Regions from separate parts of the Citricoccus sp. SGAir0253 genome, predicted to be linked through region 1. Evidence: predicted binding sites of a transcription regulator. Region 1 holds the regulator's gene; each other region holds the start of a gene.

Region 1 (5,034 bases):
GGACGCCCCGGCGCCGGGATCCCCCGGGGCCGCGATGGGCAGGGCGGTGACGGTCCCGGAGCCGAGGTCCACGGTCAACAGCTCCCGCGTCGTGGCCAGGGCCACGGCCGTCGCCTCCGGACCGGCCGGCTGGGGGACGGCACCGACGAGGCGGTCGTCCCGGATGCTGCCCCCCGGCCACGCGAGGCGGCCGGCATCGGCGTCGACGACGACGGGCACGTCCCCCACCGCGGTGACGGTGGGCTCCCCCATCGCCTCCAACCCGTCCAGTCGCTCGACGCCGGACTCCTCGAAGGCCCCGCCGGGTTGCCCGGGCGGCGCGAACCGGTGCACGGTGTCCTCGTGCAGGTCCGCCACGAGCACCTCGCCGGCCAGGGAGGTCGTGGAGGCGACGAAGCCCTCCCCCTCGTAGAGCGGGTCCTCGCCCGGGACCTGGAGGGTGGGCGCCGCGGTGCCGGCGAAGACCCTTCCCTCCTCCTGGTCGCTGGCCGAGATCGACCCGCCACCCAGGGCGAAGCCCGCGGTGGCCGGCATCATCACCTGGTCGCCCACGGCCATGGCCACCGGGTCGAGGCCCACCAGGGCACCGGAGGCCGGGTCGAGCATCACGGCGACCGCGTCCTGCTGGTGCAGCTGCGCGTCCTCGAACGGGGGCCTCAGTCCGCCGTCCAGCGTCCGGGAGGGGTGGTTCAGGTGGCCGACGTACCCACCGTCCTCGTAGGTGACCCAGATGCCGCCGTCATGCAGGTCCATCTCGGCCGCCTGGAAGCCCGGGTGGAGCATCGCACCGGTGACCACGAGCGCTCCGACCGCCGTGAAGGCCACCGGTGCCGTGTACGCGCGCTTCCAGTCCGGCCGTGCCACGGCCCTCCCCCCACAGACTTCGGGCCCCTCCCCGCGAGGGCCCCTCCCAGTCTACGGGCCCGGCCCGGCATGCTGCCACGTCAGGACCGGTGGAGCACCTCGCGCAGGGCGGTGAGGAACGCCGTCGTCTCCGCCTCGGTGCCGGCGGTGACGCGCAGGTGCCCCGGGATGCCGACGTCGCGCACCAGCACGCCGTGCTCCAGCAGGCCCCGCCAGACGGCGTGCGAGTCGTCCAGTCCGCCGAAGAAGACGAAGTTCGAGTCCGAGATCGCCGGGGACAGTCCGAGCTCGCGCAGGCCCGTGACGATCCGGTCCCGCTGGGCCTTGATGTCCTCGACGTTCTCCAGCAGGACGTCATAGTGCTGGAGGGCGGCGTTGGCCGTGGCCTGGGACACGGCGGAGAGGTGGTACGGCAACCGCACGAGGCGCAGGGCGTCGGTGACCTCCGGGGCCGCGGCGAGGTAGCCCAGGCGTGCCCCCGCGAGGGCGAAGGCCTTGGACATGGTCCGGGTGACCACGAGCCGCGGGCGGCCGGGCAGCAGCGTCAGCGCGGAGCGGGTCCCGGCCAGGGCGAACTCGGCGTACGCCTCGTCCACCACGACCATGCCATCGAAGGCCTCGGCGGCCTCGTAGACGGCCTCCACGACGTCCAGTCCCAGCGCCGTGCCCGTCGGGTTGTTCGGGGAGCACAGCAGCACCACGTGGGGGCGGTGCTCGCTCACCTGGGCCGCGGCGGAGGCCGCCGTCAGGGAGAAGTCCTCACCCCGCTCCCCGGCCACGTAGGCGGTGTCCGTGCCGGCGGCGAGCAGGGGGTACATCGAGTAGGTCGGCGGGAAGGACAGCACGCTGCGCCCGGGGCCGCCGAAGGCCTGCAGCAGCTGCTGCAGGATCTCGTTCGAGCCGTTGGCGGCCCACAGGTTGTCCGCGGACAGCCCATGCCCCAGGTACTCGGCCAGGCGCTTCCGCAGCTCGGTGAACTCCCGGTCCGGGTAGCGGTTGAGGGTGACGGCGGCCTCGGCCACGGACGCCGTGATCGCCTCGACGACCTCCGGGGGCACGGGATGCGTGTTCTCGTTCGTGTTGAGCGCGACGGCCACGTCCAGCTGGGGCGCGCCGTAGGGGCTCAGCCCGCGGAGGTTCTCGCGGAGGGGCAGGGCGGCCAGGGCCTCCTGGCTGGACAGGGAATCGTCGGTGCTCACCCGGTCCAGTCTAGGACCGGCCGCGGCCACGCCCCGCTCCGGTCTCGCCGGTTTACGCCGCCGAGGCCGGCGGCGGGGGTCAGCCCGCGGCCGGGACGAAGAGGACCTGCCCCGGCTGCAGGTCCGGGCCCGAGAGGTCGTTGAGCTCGCCGATGCGCAGGATGGTCTCGTTGCGCGGACCCTCCGGGACCGCCTCACCGGCCAGGGACCACAGCGTGTCCCCGTAGTCCACGGTGACCGACCGCAGGGCGGGGGCGGAGCGCTCGGGCGAGGCGGCCGCGGGGGCCACGGCGTGGGCGCCGAAGAACACGGCGGCGGCCGCGGCCAGCACGGCCAGCACGATGACGGGCAGCCCGAGCAGCAGGAGGCGGCCGCGGCGGTTCAGGCGGAACCCGGCGACGCGGTGGACGGGGACCCCGATCGATGCTGCAGTGCTCATGCTCTCCTGCCTCTCCGCCCGGCGAGCGGGCTGATCGAACGTGTGTTCTAGTTCCTCGTTGCCATGTCTAGCACGCATGTTCGAGACACGCCAAGCGAAAGTTCGAACATACCTTTGAATCCGGCCGTCTCCTCCCGTAGCATCGGGGGCAGGACGTGGCGTGACGCCGCCCGGCGGGACGGCCACGGCACAGCCCAGTCGGCCCCACGGACACGATAAGAACGGACCCACGCATGGCCACCCGGAACCCCTTGCCCACGCCAGACGCCCCGTCCCCGACCGCGGCGCGTCCCCTCACCCCCGCCAGCGGGTCATCCTGGGCTCGATCCGGTCCGCCATCGCCCAGCACGGCTACCCGCCGTCCATGCGGGAGATCGGCGACGCCGCGGGCCTGGCGTCCCTGTCCTCCGTCACCCACCAGCTGGGGCAGCTGGAGAAGTGGGGCTACATCCGCAAGGACCCGGGCCGGCCGCGGGCCATGGAGGTCCTGCTCGACGAGGACGGCCGGCCCGTTGCCGGCGGTGCTCCGGAGGCCGCGCCGGCGCCGGTGGCCACGCTGCACACGGGCGCCGTCGAGGGGCACGGGGTGCCCGTGCCGCTGGTCGGCCGCATCGCCGCCGGCGGCCCCATCCTGGCCGAGCAGCAGGTCGAGGACGTCATGACCCTCCCCCGGCAGCTCACCGGCGAGGGCGAGCTGTTCATGCTGCGCGTCTCGGGCGACTCGATGGTGGACGCCGCCATCTGCGACGGCGACTGGGTCGTGGTCCGGCGCCAGCACGCCGCGCAGAACGGGGACATCGTGGCCGCACTGTTGGACGACGAGGCCACCGTCAAGACCTTCCGCCAGCGGGACGGCCACACCTGGCTGCTGCCGCAGAACTCCGCCTACGAGCCGATCCTGGGGGACGAGGCGACGGTGATGGGCAAGGTCGTCACCGTGCTGCGCTCCCTCTGACCGGGGCCCGGCACGGGGACGCACCGTGCCCGGGTCGATGACGAACGGAGGAGGATCCGATGAGGAACCACCGTCCCTTCCCGACCGGCGTGCGCGTCGCGGACGCCGAGCGCTTCGTGTTCACCCATGCCCGGCTGCTGGAGCGCCGGCGGGTGGACCTGCTGCTCCACGGCGGGGACCAGGACGGGGTCCTCGCCGCGCTGGGGGCCTACCGCAACCCGGACGGCGGCTTCGGGCACGGGCTCGAGCCGGACCTCCGGTCCCCGCTGAGCGAGCCGCTGTCCACCCTGGCCGCCCTGGACCTGCTGGCCGGCTGGGGGCTGGCCGACCACCCGTGGGTCCGCACCGGCCTCGAGTGGGCCGCCGCCACGTCCGGCCTCGACGGGTCCCTGCCGTTCATGACCGAGCCGTCCCGGCCCTGGCCCCGGGCGCCCTGGGTCGAGCCGGGCCCCGCCGGCTCCCTCCTGACGTTCGGCTTCGCCGCGGCGGCGCTGCGCACGGGCTTCACCGGCGGCTGGTCCGAGGCGGCCGTCGCGTGGTGCCACGCACGCCTGGGCGGCCCGGCGCCGCTGCCCGCCTACGAGGTCAAGTACGCGCTGCGGTTCCTGTCCGCCGAGCTGGCCGTGCTCGGCGCGTCCGCCTCCGCGCCCGGGGCCGACGCCCCGCCCGCGCTCCCCGCGACGGCGAGCCCGGCGCCCGATGACCCCGCCCCACGCGCGTTCCCCTCCGCCGCGGCCTCCGCGGGTCCCGGCGTCCGGGCCGCCGAGGCGGTCCGGGCGGACCTGGCGCGGCTGCGCGAGCGGCTCGGGGAGGACGGCGGCCTGCCCGTGGCGGGCGGGGCGGAGGGCGAGCGGCTACGCCCGTGGGACTTCGCCGGGGATCCCTGGTCCGGCACGGACCCCCGGTCGGGACCGGACGGCTCCGGGCCGATCGGGGCTGCGGGCGGGGCGGCCGGGGCCGTCTTCACGGCCGCGCAGCTGGCCGCCGACCTCGAGCGCGTCGCCGGCGGCCAGCACGCGGACGGCGGCTGGACGGTCGACTGGCCGGCCTGGTGCCCGGCCCAGGGCCACGAGTGGCGCGGGATCCGCACCGTGGAGTCCCTCGAGCTGCTCTCCGCCGCGGCGCCCGCCTGACGGCACCGCGCCCGCCTGACGGCACCGCGCGCGTCGAGACCGTCCCGCGTCGAGACCGTCCCGCGTCGAGACCCCGTCGAGGACGCCCCGTCGGGGGCAGCCCCGGGGCCGCCCGGTCCCTCAGCCGCGCAGCCGCCCGAGCACGCCGCGCACGACGGCGGGGTCCGTGGTCGGCCAGAAGTCGGGCAGCGTGGACCGCAGGAACCCGCCGTAGCGCTCGGTGGCCAGCCGCGGGTCCAGCACGGCCACGACGCCGCGGTCGGTGGCGGTCCGGATGAGCCGCCCCGCGCCCTGCGCCAGGCGGACGGCCGCGTGGGTCGCGGAGACGGCCATGAACCCATTGCCCCCGTGGCGGCTGACGTCCCGGGAGCGGGCCGTGCCGAGGGGGTCGTCCGGCCGGGGGAACGGGATGCGGTCGATCACCACGAGCCGGCACGAGGGGCC
Region 2 (5,034 bases), 1.4 Mb from region 1:
GTCCTGGGCGATGGCCAGCGCGCCGGCGTCGGCGCCGTTCTGGAGCTGGGCCCGTTCGAAGTAGAGCAGGCCCACGTCCACGACGATGGCCGTGAACCCGAGCAGGGCGACCATGAGGAACGCCGTGAGGACGGAGACGGTTCCCCGCTCCTCGTCGCGGAGGCGCCGGCCGAGGCGGGAGGTCACACGCCGCATCTCATCACCCCCGTGCCGGTGAGGGGCGTGGCCGCACCGAAGAGGCCGGTCAGCGAGTCCACGGAGTGGTTGATGGTGACGGTGACCTCGGAGCCGGCCGGGCAGGGGTTGGCCGCCGTCCCGGCCGGCACCACGGCGATGTTGACGCTCGCGGGGGCGATGGGCACCGTCGGAGCGGAGGCCAGGGCGACGTTGACCGCGTCGCCCATGGCGGTCGCCGGTTCGTCGGTGATGGAGACGACGCGGGCCGCGTCGCGGGCCGCGGCGGTCACCTGGATCTGGGCGTTGAAGATCATGCCGAACTCGATGATGCCGAGCACGATGGCCAGGAGCACCGGGACGACGAGCGCGAATTCGACGGCGGCGGCACCGCGCTCGCGCTCCTCGGCGGCGGTGCAACCCGGTGAGACGGGACGGGGCTGCGGGGTCATGCTCGCTCCAAGTCTGGGGATGGACTCATGAACGGCGGAGGCTGGGTGCCGGGGGATCGTCGGCGGGACCAACGCAGAAGGGGCGGCCTGGCGATGTGCTGCCGGCCGCCCCCTCACGCGGTGGGCTGTGTCAGCTCCGCGGATCCGTGATCACGCGATCGGCGTCAGGGAGTCGAGGACCCGATCGAACATGTCGTTCAGCTCGGGGCCGAGCAGGAGCAGGGTGGCGACGATGGCGACTGCGATGAGGCCGACCAGCAGGCCGTACTCGACCGCGGTGGCGCCCTCCTCGTCACGCTTGATCATGGCGAACAGGGAGGTCAGGAAGTGCTGCATGGGATTCTCCTTGAGACAGGTACTGCGGTGATGGACGGGGAAGAGCGCCGGTCGATCGTCTGTTCAGGTGAGTCGGTGGGCTCTTACCGTGCTGTCCTTGGGGACATTTCGAGCGTAAGGCGAATCACATTCTCGTGTCTCGGGAAATGGGCATTCTTGCTTGAAGCCTGAAGATCCCCTGCGAAACGTCGAGTGTCTTGCGGGACCGCTGACCGTCACCGGTGCGCATCCTTGGGGAAACGCTGAACTACGGGCGCCGATCCTCAAGGGCCCGGGCCCACCTCAAGACTCAAGGGCACAACCTCAAGGACCGGGACTTCCAGCAGCTCGGCGGCCGGCGGCCGGCGCCGTCATCGTCGCCAGTAGCGATTGCGCCGAAGCCGTTGCTGTGGGTCGAGGTAGGGCGCGGGGATGAACCATGGCCGCCCCGAGTCCATCTCGATCTCCCAGGCCCCCGCGTGCACCGCGTGATGGTGGTGGTTGCACAGGAGTACCCCGTTGTCCACGGAGGTGGGGCCGCCGCGTTCCCAGTACTGCACATGGTGCACGTCGCACCACGGCGCGGGGATGGAGCATCCCGGGGCGGCGCAGCCGCCGTCCCGGGCGGCGATCGCCTGCCGCAGCCGTGCGGGGAAGAGCCGCTGGGCCCGGCCGACGTCGAGGACCTGCCCCTCCGCCCCCAGCACGACCGGCAGGATGTCGGCATCGCAGGCCAGCGTGCGGATCAGCTGGGGGTGCACGGAACCGGTGAACGTGGCCGAGGACTCGAAGCCGGCCAGGTCCTCGGCCGAGGCGGCGCCGGCGGTCACGAGGTCGCCGAGGAGGGTCCGGTAGTCGATCGTGACGGCCACCTGCGGACGCGTCCCACCGGTCCACGGCAGGGCCTTGCTGTCGGCCACCGACAGGCCGGCGGACAGGCAGGCGATGAGTCCGTCCAGCGACCTCTGATGCCGCGAGCGCGGGTCCAGCGCGGTGTCTGCAGGCCCGTTCGCTGATGGTCCGTTCCCCGCGGACTCGTCCACGGGCCCCGCGGCGCCTCCCGCCGGGGGAACCTCCTCCGCCTCGGGGGCCTCCTCATGGCCCTGCCGCGCGCGGGGGTTGTTCGCGGCCTCGGCGACGGTCCGAAGCGTCTCGTGCTGGGCGTCGTTGGCGGCCAGGAGCCAGTGGTGGAAGCCGTTGCGGCGGCCCTTGTAGACCAGCCCCTGCTCGCGGGGCGCGTCCAGGTCCGTGGGCTCCGTGCCGTCCGGGTCCACGGCGGCCTCGAACCACCGGAGCCAGTGGTGGCACACCCGGCGCAGCATCGCGGGCTCCATGGCCTGGCCCTGGTCCACCATCGTGGCCTCGCCCTCGGTGATCAGCCGCTCGACGACCTCCGGGTCGGCCTCCGCCCGCGTCGCGATCCGCCGGGCCTCGGCGACGGTTCCCCGGACGTGGTCGATGGCGGCGCGGTCCAGGGTGCCGGCGTGCACCGCCGCCGACAACTCCGGCAACTGCGGGGGGAGCGCCTCCCCGGTGAGCACCCGAGAGGCGCACAGCACGTCGGCGTGCCGGAGCCGCCGCTTCGCCTCGGAGGTGTCGATGCGGAGCATGCCCCGGAGGTAGTCCGCGGTGTCCCGGAAGGCGGTCTTGCCCTCCGGCAGCCCGAGGAGCCGCGACCGTGTGGCGGGGACCTCGAAGACCTCGGACGTGTGCCGCGCCAGGGACATCTGCGCCGCCGCGATCGACCGGGCCACGGACTCGAGGGCATGGTGCAGGACGGGCAGCGTGAACGATGCCGCTCCCTCCGTCGCAGCGAGGGGGGTGGGGTGGGTCTCGCCGGCTGTGGTTTTCCCGCCGTCCGTGGGAAGCATGGCGCCCCAGTCGGCTGCGGCCTCCTCCGGCCGTGGCGCCGGCGACAGCTCGTGGAGCGACGCTGTCGAGGCAAGCCTCCGGGTGAGCGATCGCGTGGCCTCGTGGGCCAGGCGCATGAGGTCCTCCAGCGGGAGCCGGTCCAGATGGGGAACCTCGGGGACGTCGAACGGCGGCGTGTGCTGGATCGTCATCGTGCTGCCCCCTCCGCGCTGTTGTCCGGACCATTGATCGAAGATGTGTTCGAATATGACCATCTCAGCACTGCCCGTGCGGCGCCGACAGGGGTTCGCGAAGTCTGTGGATGACACGCCCAGAAGAGGTTCCTGTGCAGGAGCGGCCTGCGGGACCCGGGGAGGGTGCTGGCGGGGTGTTGTCGGGAATCCGCACGGACCGGCGCCCGCCCGTTGCCGGGCGATGGCCGCCGGGGCCCGGCCGGGATCGGCCCGGGTCGCCTCTCCACAGCCGCTCCGAAGCCCTCCGCGGCCTCTCGGTATCCCCTCCGCGCCCTCGCTACCCCCGCCGCCCGCACGGGCCGGGACGGCCGCCGTCGGGCCCGGCGCCTTGCCGGTTGCTTTGCCGGTTCCGGGCCGAACCGGTAGTATGGACCTTCGTTGTGCGTGTCCTTTCCCGGATCCGCTGCGCCCACGGGTGGCCTGGTTGCATGGCCGCTCACGCCCGGGGCGCCGCCGGGAAGCTTTCGGACCCGGCCTCACATCAGCCCTCACCTGGTGTGCCGGTTGCGCACCGAAGAACGTCAGTGCCCGCGCCGAGGACTCACGCCCCACGGCCAGGTCGCTGTAACCGACACCGAAAACGAAGGCAAACACCGTGCGTACGTACACTCCCAAGCCCGGCGACGCCGACCGCCAGTGGCACGTCATTGACGCCACCGACGTCGTGCTGGGTCGTCTTGCCAGCCAGACCGCAACGCTGCTGCGCGGAAAGCACAAGCCGACCTTCGCCCCCCACATGGACATGGGCGATTTCGTCATCATCATCAACGCCGAGAAGGTGGCCCTGACCGGCGCCAAGCTCGAGAAGAAGCGCGCCTACCGCCACTCCGGCTACCCGGGCGGTCTCTCCTCGGTCTCCTACGCGGAGCTCCTGGAGAAGAACCCGGTCCGCGCCGTGGAGAAGGCCGTGCGCGGCATGCTCCCGAAGAACTCCCTGGCCGCCGAGCAGCTGCACAAGCTGAAGGTGTACCGCGGTGCCGAGCACCCGCACGCCGCCCAGCAGCCCAAGACGTTCGACATCACCCAGGTCGCCCAGTAACGGGTCAGCCACCCCAAGTCTTTCAAGGAGAACCATGACTCTCAACGAGAATGAGTCGACCGAGGAAGTGGAGCTGACCAGCTACACCTCCGAGTCCGCCCCGGCCGCCGAGGCCGTCGCCGTCACCGAGCGCCCGGCCCTCACCGTCGCCGGTGCCGCCGTGGGCCGCCGCAAGCAGGCCATCGCCCGCGTCCGCGTGGTCCCGGGCTCCGGCCAGTGGACCATCAACGGCCGCGCGCTGGAGACCTACTTCCCGAACAAGCTGCACCAGCAGGAAGTCAACGACCCGTTCAAGCTCCTCGAGCTCGAGGGTGCCTACGACGTCATCGCCCGCATCTCCGGCGGTGGCCCCTCCGGCCAGGCCGGCGCCCTGCGCCTGGGCGTGGCCCGTGCCCTGAACGAGATCGACCGGGACAACAACCGTCCGGCGCTCAAGAAGGCCGGCTTCCTGACCCGCGACCCGCGCGTCATCGAGCGCAAGAAGGCCGGCCTCAAGAAGGCCCGCAAGGCCTCGCAGTTCTCGAAGCGCTGATCCTCCACCCTTCCGGTGCGGGTGCCTGGCATCCCGCGCCGGAAGGTCCCGACGGCGGCGGCCCGCCTGCCGCCCTCGGCCCACGGAACCCCGTGGTCCGGTCCTCGACGGACCGGGCCGCGGGGTTCCGCCGTGTCCGGGCCCCGACGGGGTCCATGGAGCCATGCCGGGCCTTGAGGACCTGCCCGTCGCGGGCCATGGTGAAGTGCTGGCTCACACCAGCCGGCGGCGTGAGGACACGAGGCTGGTGCCGCGTGCGACGGGAGCCGACCGGGCTCGATCAAGCATCGGGGTAAGGCGAGGAGGGCAGTGGAACCGGTCGCCGCGCCGACGGGGAGGAAGCCTCCTGGGCGGCATAGACCACCTTCAGGTGATAGCCATAGCGGAGGAAGAACGCAGCGAGGAGTGTCACGGACT
Region 3 (5,034 bases), 1.0 Mb from region 1:
GAACGCGGTGCCCGTGGCGTGGGCGTACTCGCGGGCCACCCCACGGATGGAGAAGGCGTAGCCGCGGTCCGGGGTGACGTTGATCTCGGCGGCCTCGTCGTCCAGGTGCAGCAGCTCGACCACGTCGGTGCCCGGCTCGGGGTCGTTGCCGTTCTCCGGGGAGAAGCCCAGGCGCGAGAGCACGATGATGCCGTCGTGGTCCTCGCCGAGGCCGAGCTCACGCGCGGAGGCGATCATGCCGGCCGAGACGTGGCCGTAGGTGCTGCGCGGGGAGATCCGGAAGTCCCCGGGCAGCACGGCACCGGGCAGGGTCACGATGACCTTGTCCCCCACCTGGAAGTTGTGGGCGCCGCACACGATGCCCTGGACGCCGGAGGGGTCGATGCCCTCCCCGGTGAGCGGCTGGGGGGCGCCCTCGGGGGCCACCCGGACCTGGCACCAGTTGATGGTCTTGCCGTTGGACTGCGGCTCGGGGACCATCTCCAGGACCTCGCCGACGACGATCGGCCCGGAGAGCCCGTCCAGCGGACGGTGGACGTCCTCCTCCTCGAGCCCGACCCTCACCAGGTCGGCCATGACGTCCTCGGCGGTGGCGTCCGCCGGGACCTGCGCGTATTCACGGAGCCATGACAGCGGGATGCGCATGGGTGATCAGATCTCCATTCCGAAGTGCTGGGAGAAGCGGACGTCGCCCTCGATCATGTCGTGCATGTCCGGGACCTCGTTGCGGAACATCAGGGTGCGCTCGACGCCCATGCCGAAGGCGAAGCCGGAGTAGACTTCCGGGTCGATGCCGGCGGCGCGCAGCTCGTTGGGGTGCACCATGCCGCAGCCGCCCCATTCGATCCACTGGGGACCGCCCTTGGCGCCGGGGTGCCAGATGTCCATCTCGGCGCTGGGCTCCGTGAAGGGGAAGTAGTTCGGGCGCAGCCGGATCCGGGCCTCGGGGCCGAACATCTGCCGGGCGAAGTACTCCAGGGTGCCGCGCAGGTCCGCCATGGTCAGGCCCTCGTCCACCGCGAGTCCCTCGAACTGGTGGAACACGGGGGTGTGCGTGGCGTCGAGCTCGTCGGTGCGGAAGGTCCGGCCCGGGCACAGCACGTAGGTCGGCGTGCCCCGCTCGAGCATGGCGCGCATCTGCACCGGGGAGGTGTGGGTGCGCAGCACGAGGTGGGACTCCGGCGGGTCCACGAAGAAGGTGTCCTGCATCTCCCGGGCCGGGTGGTCCGGCTCGAAGTTCAGCGCGTCGAAGTTGTACCACTCGGACTCGACCTCGGGGCCCTCGGCGATCTCCCAGCCCATGCCGACGAAGATGTCGCACACGCGCTCCTGCAGCACGGACAGCGGGTGCCGGGCGCCGACGCGCCGGCGGCGCACGGCCGCCGTGACGTCCACCGTCTCCTCCACGAGCAGCCGCGCGGCGCGCTCCTCCTCGAGCACGGCGGTGCGGGCGGCGAGCGCCGACTCCATGGCCTTGCGGGCGGAGCCCATGAGCCTGCCGGCCACCGACTTCTGCTCCTTGGGCAGCTTGCCGATGGCGCGGTTCGCCAGGGTCAGCGGGGCCCTCTCCCCCGTGTGGGCCAGCCGGGCGGCCTTGAGCCCGTCCAGGTCGGTGGCGGCCTCGAACGCGCGCAGGGCGCTCTCGACGGCGGCGTTCACCGCCGCCTCGTCGGCCGGGGAGATCTCCGGGGCGGTGCCGTCCGGCTGATCGACCGGGCGTTCGGCCAGGTCCTGGGGGGTTTCCGTCATGGCGGGCAACGACCTTCATGCTGCGGTGGATGGGGACACGGGAGGGGCCGTCCGCGCGGGAGGCCCCGGCCAGTCTAGTGGACCGGTCCCGGCGCCTAGGCTCCTGTCATGAGCGTTCCGCCGCCCCCACCGCCTCGGTCCCCGTCCCGCCCGCGGGGCCGTCGGCCGGCGCGTCGGTCGGCCCGCAGGTCGAGCCGGTCGCCGGACCGGTTGCCGGCCGCGCTGGCGCTGCGCCGGGCGTGGAACGCGGCCAACCTGTCCACCCCGCTGGGCCTGGCCCTGGCCCGCGCCGCCGGCTGCACGGTCCGCCGGGGCCCGGACGGGCTGCTGCTGGCCTCCGGCTACCGGTGGGCCTTCCCGGACGGCGGGGCCTTCACCGTGGGCAACACGGTCCTGCTGCGGCCGGGCACCGCGCCCACGGCGCGGCTGCTGGCGCACGAGTCCCGGCACGCGACCCAGTACGCGTGGTGCGCCGGGGTGCCCTTCCTGCCGCTGTACCTGCTGGGGGTGGGCTGGTCGGTACTGCGCACGGGCGACGCCGCCTCGCGCAATCCCTTCGAGCGGCACGCGGGGCTGGCGGCCGGTGGCTACCGCGAGCGCCCGGTGCGCTGGCCGCGCCGCGCCGCCTGAGCCCCTCCGCAGGACCGCGCGGGTCCGGCGCCGAGCGGGACGGGAGGCGCGGGGCGCCCGGTGCGGCGGGCGGGGGCCGCCGCGGGGTCGCGGGAGGGGGCCGCTGCGGGGTCGCGGGAGGGGACCATGCCCCCACCCTAGGCCCGGGACGGCGACGGCGACCGGGGCCCCGGACGGCGTCGGGCGGGTGCGGGAGTCCGGTGGGCGACGCCGACGGGCGCCGGTCCGCCGCGGGTCGGCCGCTGGGGTGGCGACGGGACCGAGGACAGGGTGGCACCTTGCAGCCGTATTCGTACATGTGTTCTAATCAACGCCATGCGATGGGAAGCGCAGGCACTGCAGGCCGGGGACGGGACCGGCCAGGACGGCGGCGGCACTCCAGCCGCACCCGCCGCCCTGCTGCCGCTCTCCGGCCTGCAGCGTTCCATCACGACCCCGGAGTTCGCCGGGATCACCTTCCACGAGGTCGTGGCCAAGTCCGCGCTGAACCGCGTCCCGGACTCCTCGTCCATGCCGTTCCGCTGGACCGTCAACCCCTACCGCGGGTGCACCCACGCCTGCCGGTACTGCTACGCCCGCGGCACCCACGAGTACCTGGACCTGGACGCGGGAGTGGACTTCGACCGGCAGATCGTGGTGAAGGTCAACGTCGCCGAGGTGCTGCGCCGCGAACTGTCCCGGCCCTCGTGGGCGCACGAGCCGGTGGCCCTGGGCACCAACACGGACCCGTACCAGCGGGCGGAGGGCCGGTACCGGCTGATGCCGGGCATCATCCGGGCCCTCGCGGACACGGGCACCCCGTTCTCCATCCTGACCAAGGGCACCCTGCTGGGGCGGGACCTGGAGCTGCTGGCCGAGGCCTCGCGCCACGTGCCCGTCCACGTCTCCGTGTCCCTGGCGATGCTCGACGGGCGCCTGGCCGAGCGGGTGGAGCCCGGCACCCCCGCCCCGGCCGCCCGGCTGCGGCTGATCGAGAGGCTGGCCGCCGCCGGTGCCGCGGTGACCGTGATGGCCATGCCCCTGCTGCCGTGGCTCACGGACTCCGAGCGGCAGCTGGAGGAGTTGATGGCGGTCCTCGCCGGCGCTGGGGCCCGGTCCGTGCTGGCCGGGGCCCTGCACCTGCGCCCCGGCGCGCGGCAGTGGTACCTGGACTGGATCGCCGCCGAGCACCCGGAGCTGCTCGAGGGCTACCGCAGCCTCTACGCCCGGGGCGCCTACGCGGCCCCCTCCTACCGCAGTGCCCTGGGACGGCGGGCCGGCGCGGCCGCCCGACGCCACGGGCTGGACCACGGCGGCGCGCACCGGCTCACCCGGCCGGACGGCCCCGGTCGTCCGGCTCCCGAGCGGCCGCCGGGAACGCCGGCCGCCCCCCGGACCGGATCACCGGCCGGATCGTCCGCCGTCGGCGACCGCCCCGGGCGCCCGGGACGGGCCGGTCCGGCGGGCCGGACACACCCCGACGGACAGGCGCAGGCGGCCCTGTTCTGAGCGGCCGCGCGTTCCCGGCCGTCGCGTCCTCAGCCGCGGAGCAGGCGCACGAGGGCGTCCACGATGGGCCGGTCCGCCGGGATCCACTCGAGGTCCTGGAGCGTCCCGCGCTCGAGGCCCCGCCACTCCAGCACATCGTGGTCCTGCAGGGGTCGGGGCTCACCGTCCTCGATGACGGCGGTGAACACCCGCATGCGCGCACCGTTGCCGAGCAGCCAGCCCTCGGGGTGGTCGGCGGACACCTCCCGGTCCAGCCGGATGCCCACCCCGAGCTCCTCGCGGACCTCGCGCCGCAGGGCCGCCCGGTGGTCCTCGCCCGGCTCGACCTTGCCCCCGGGGAACTCCCACAGGCCCGCGAGGGACTCCGGGGAGCTGCGCCGCGCGACCAGCAGGCGGGAGGGTCCCTCCAGCCGGTCCAGCAGGGCCGCCCCCACCACCGGTCGCCGTCCCCCGGCCGGCCCGGACTCCGTCGGGAGCCCGTCGGCCGAGGGGCCCGGGGCGGGCCGGGGCGCCGTGGCCGGGAGGGGCGGCGTGGTGGGGTCCGTGATCTCGCTCATGGTCCCCGATCCTAGGCGGGCCGCACCCCGGCCACGGCCGTAGTCTGGACCGGTGCCCGATTCCCCCGCCTCCCGCCCCGCCGCCTCCTCCACCCCGGGCACTCCCGCCCCGCCGGCCGGGCCGGCCCCCCGGCCCCGGCGCATGCTGCCCGGCATCCTGGCGCTCGCCCTGGGCGGCTTCGCCATCGGCACCACCGAGTTCGCGATCATGGGGCTGCTGCCCCAGGCGGTCGAGGACCTCGGCGTCGACCTGCCCGCGGGCGGCATCCTCATCTCCACGTACGCCCTGGGCGTGGTCGTCGGCGCGCCGTTGCTCGCGGCCGGCCTGGCCCGCGTGGACCGGAGGACCTCGGCCCTGTGGCTGATGGGGCTGTTCGTCGCCGGCCACGCCGGCAGCCTGCTCGCCCCGGACTTCGGCACCATGATGCTGGCCCGCTTCCTCTCCGGCCTGCCCCACGGGGCGTACTTCTCCGCGGCCGCGCTGGCGGCCGCCCACCTGGCCGGCCCAGCGCGCCGTGGCCAGGCGACGGCGTGGGTCATGGCCGGGCTCTCCGTGGCCAACCTCGTGGGCGTGCCCCTGGCCACGTGGCTCGGCCAGGTGGCCGGCTGG

The links. Region 1 encodes LexA, which represses DNA repair genes until DNA is damaged. Its sites were predicted from a motif close to TCGAACANNTGTTCGA; they were not measured.
Region 2: E7744_RS04200 (HNH endonuclease signature motif containing protein) is a predicted target of LexA. The motif match lies at 3,042-3,057, and genes of this name have one in related genera.
Region 3: E7744_RS05820 (Rv2578c family radical SAM protein) is a predicted target of LexA. The motif match lies at 2,670-2,685, and genes of this name have one in related genera.

The regions. Positions count from the first base shown of each region.
Region 1 covers NZ_CP039424.1:2,321,693-2,326,726, forward strand. Annotated here, with positions in the region: gene E7744_RS15835 (Ig-like domain-containing protein) at 1-864, opposite strand, end outside; gene E7744_RS10230 (histidinol-phosphate transaminase) at 945-2,063, opposite strand; gene E7744_RS10235 (LysM peptidoglycan-binding domain-containing protein) at 2,143-2,502, opposite strand; gene lexA (transcriptional repressor LexA) at 2,816-3,457, shown strand; gene E7744_RS10245 (hypothetical protein) at 3,517-4,590, shown strand; gene E7744_RS10250 (ATP-dependent DNA helicase) at 4,711-5,034, opposite strand, start outside.
Region 2 covers NZ_CP039424.1:904,537-909,570, forward strand. Annotated here, with positions in the region: gene E7744_RS04185 (TadE/TadG family type IV pilus assembly protein) at 1-186, opposite strand, end outside; gene E7744_RS04190 (TadE/TadG family type IV pilus assembly protein) at 183-626, opposite strand; gene E7744_RS04195 (Flp family type IVb pilin) at 777-962, opposite strand; gene E7744_RS04200 (HNH endonuclease signature motif containing protein) at 1,313-3,004, opposite strand; gene rplM (50S ribosomal protein L13) at 3,642-4,085, shown strand; gene rpsI (30S ribosomal protein S9) at 4,120-4,617, shown strand; gene E7744_RS04215 (GtrA family protein) at 4,898-5,034, opposite strand, start outside.
Region 3 covers NZ_CP039424.1:1,278,340-1,283,373, reverse strand. Annotated here, with positions in the region: gene pheT (phenylalanine--tRNA ligase subunit beta) at 1-645, opposite strand, end outside; gene pheS (phenylalanine--tRNA ligase subunit alpha) at 652-1,749, opposite strand; gene E7744_RS05825 (DUF4157 domain-containing protein) at 1,960-2,379, shown strand; gene E7744_RS05820 (Rv2578c family radical SAM protein) at 2,695-3,867, shown strand; gene E7744_RS05815 ((deoxy)nucleoside triphosphate pyrophosphohydrolase) at 3,897-4,301, opposite strand; gene E7744_RS05810 (MFS transporter) at 4,477-5,034, shown strand, end outside.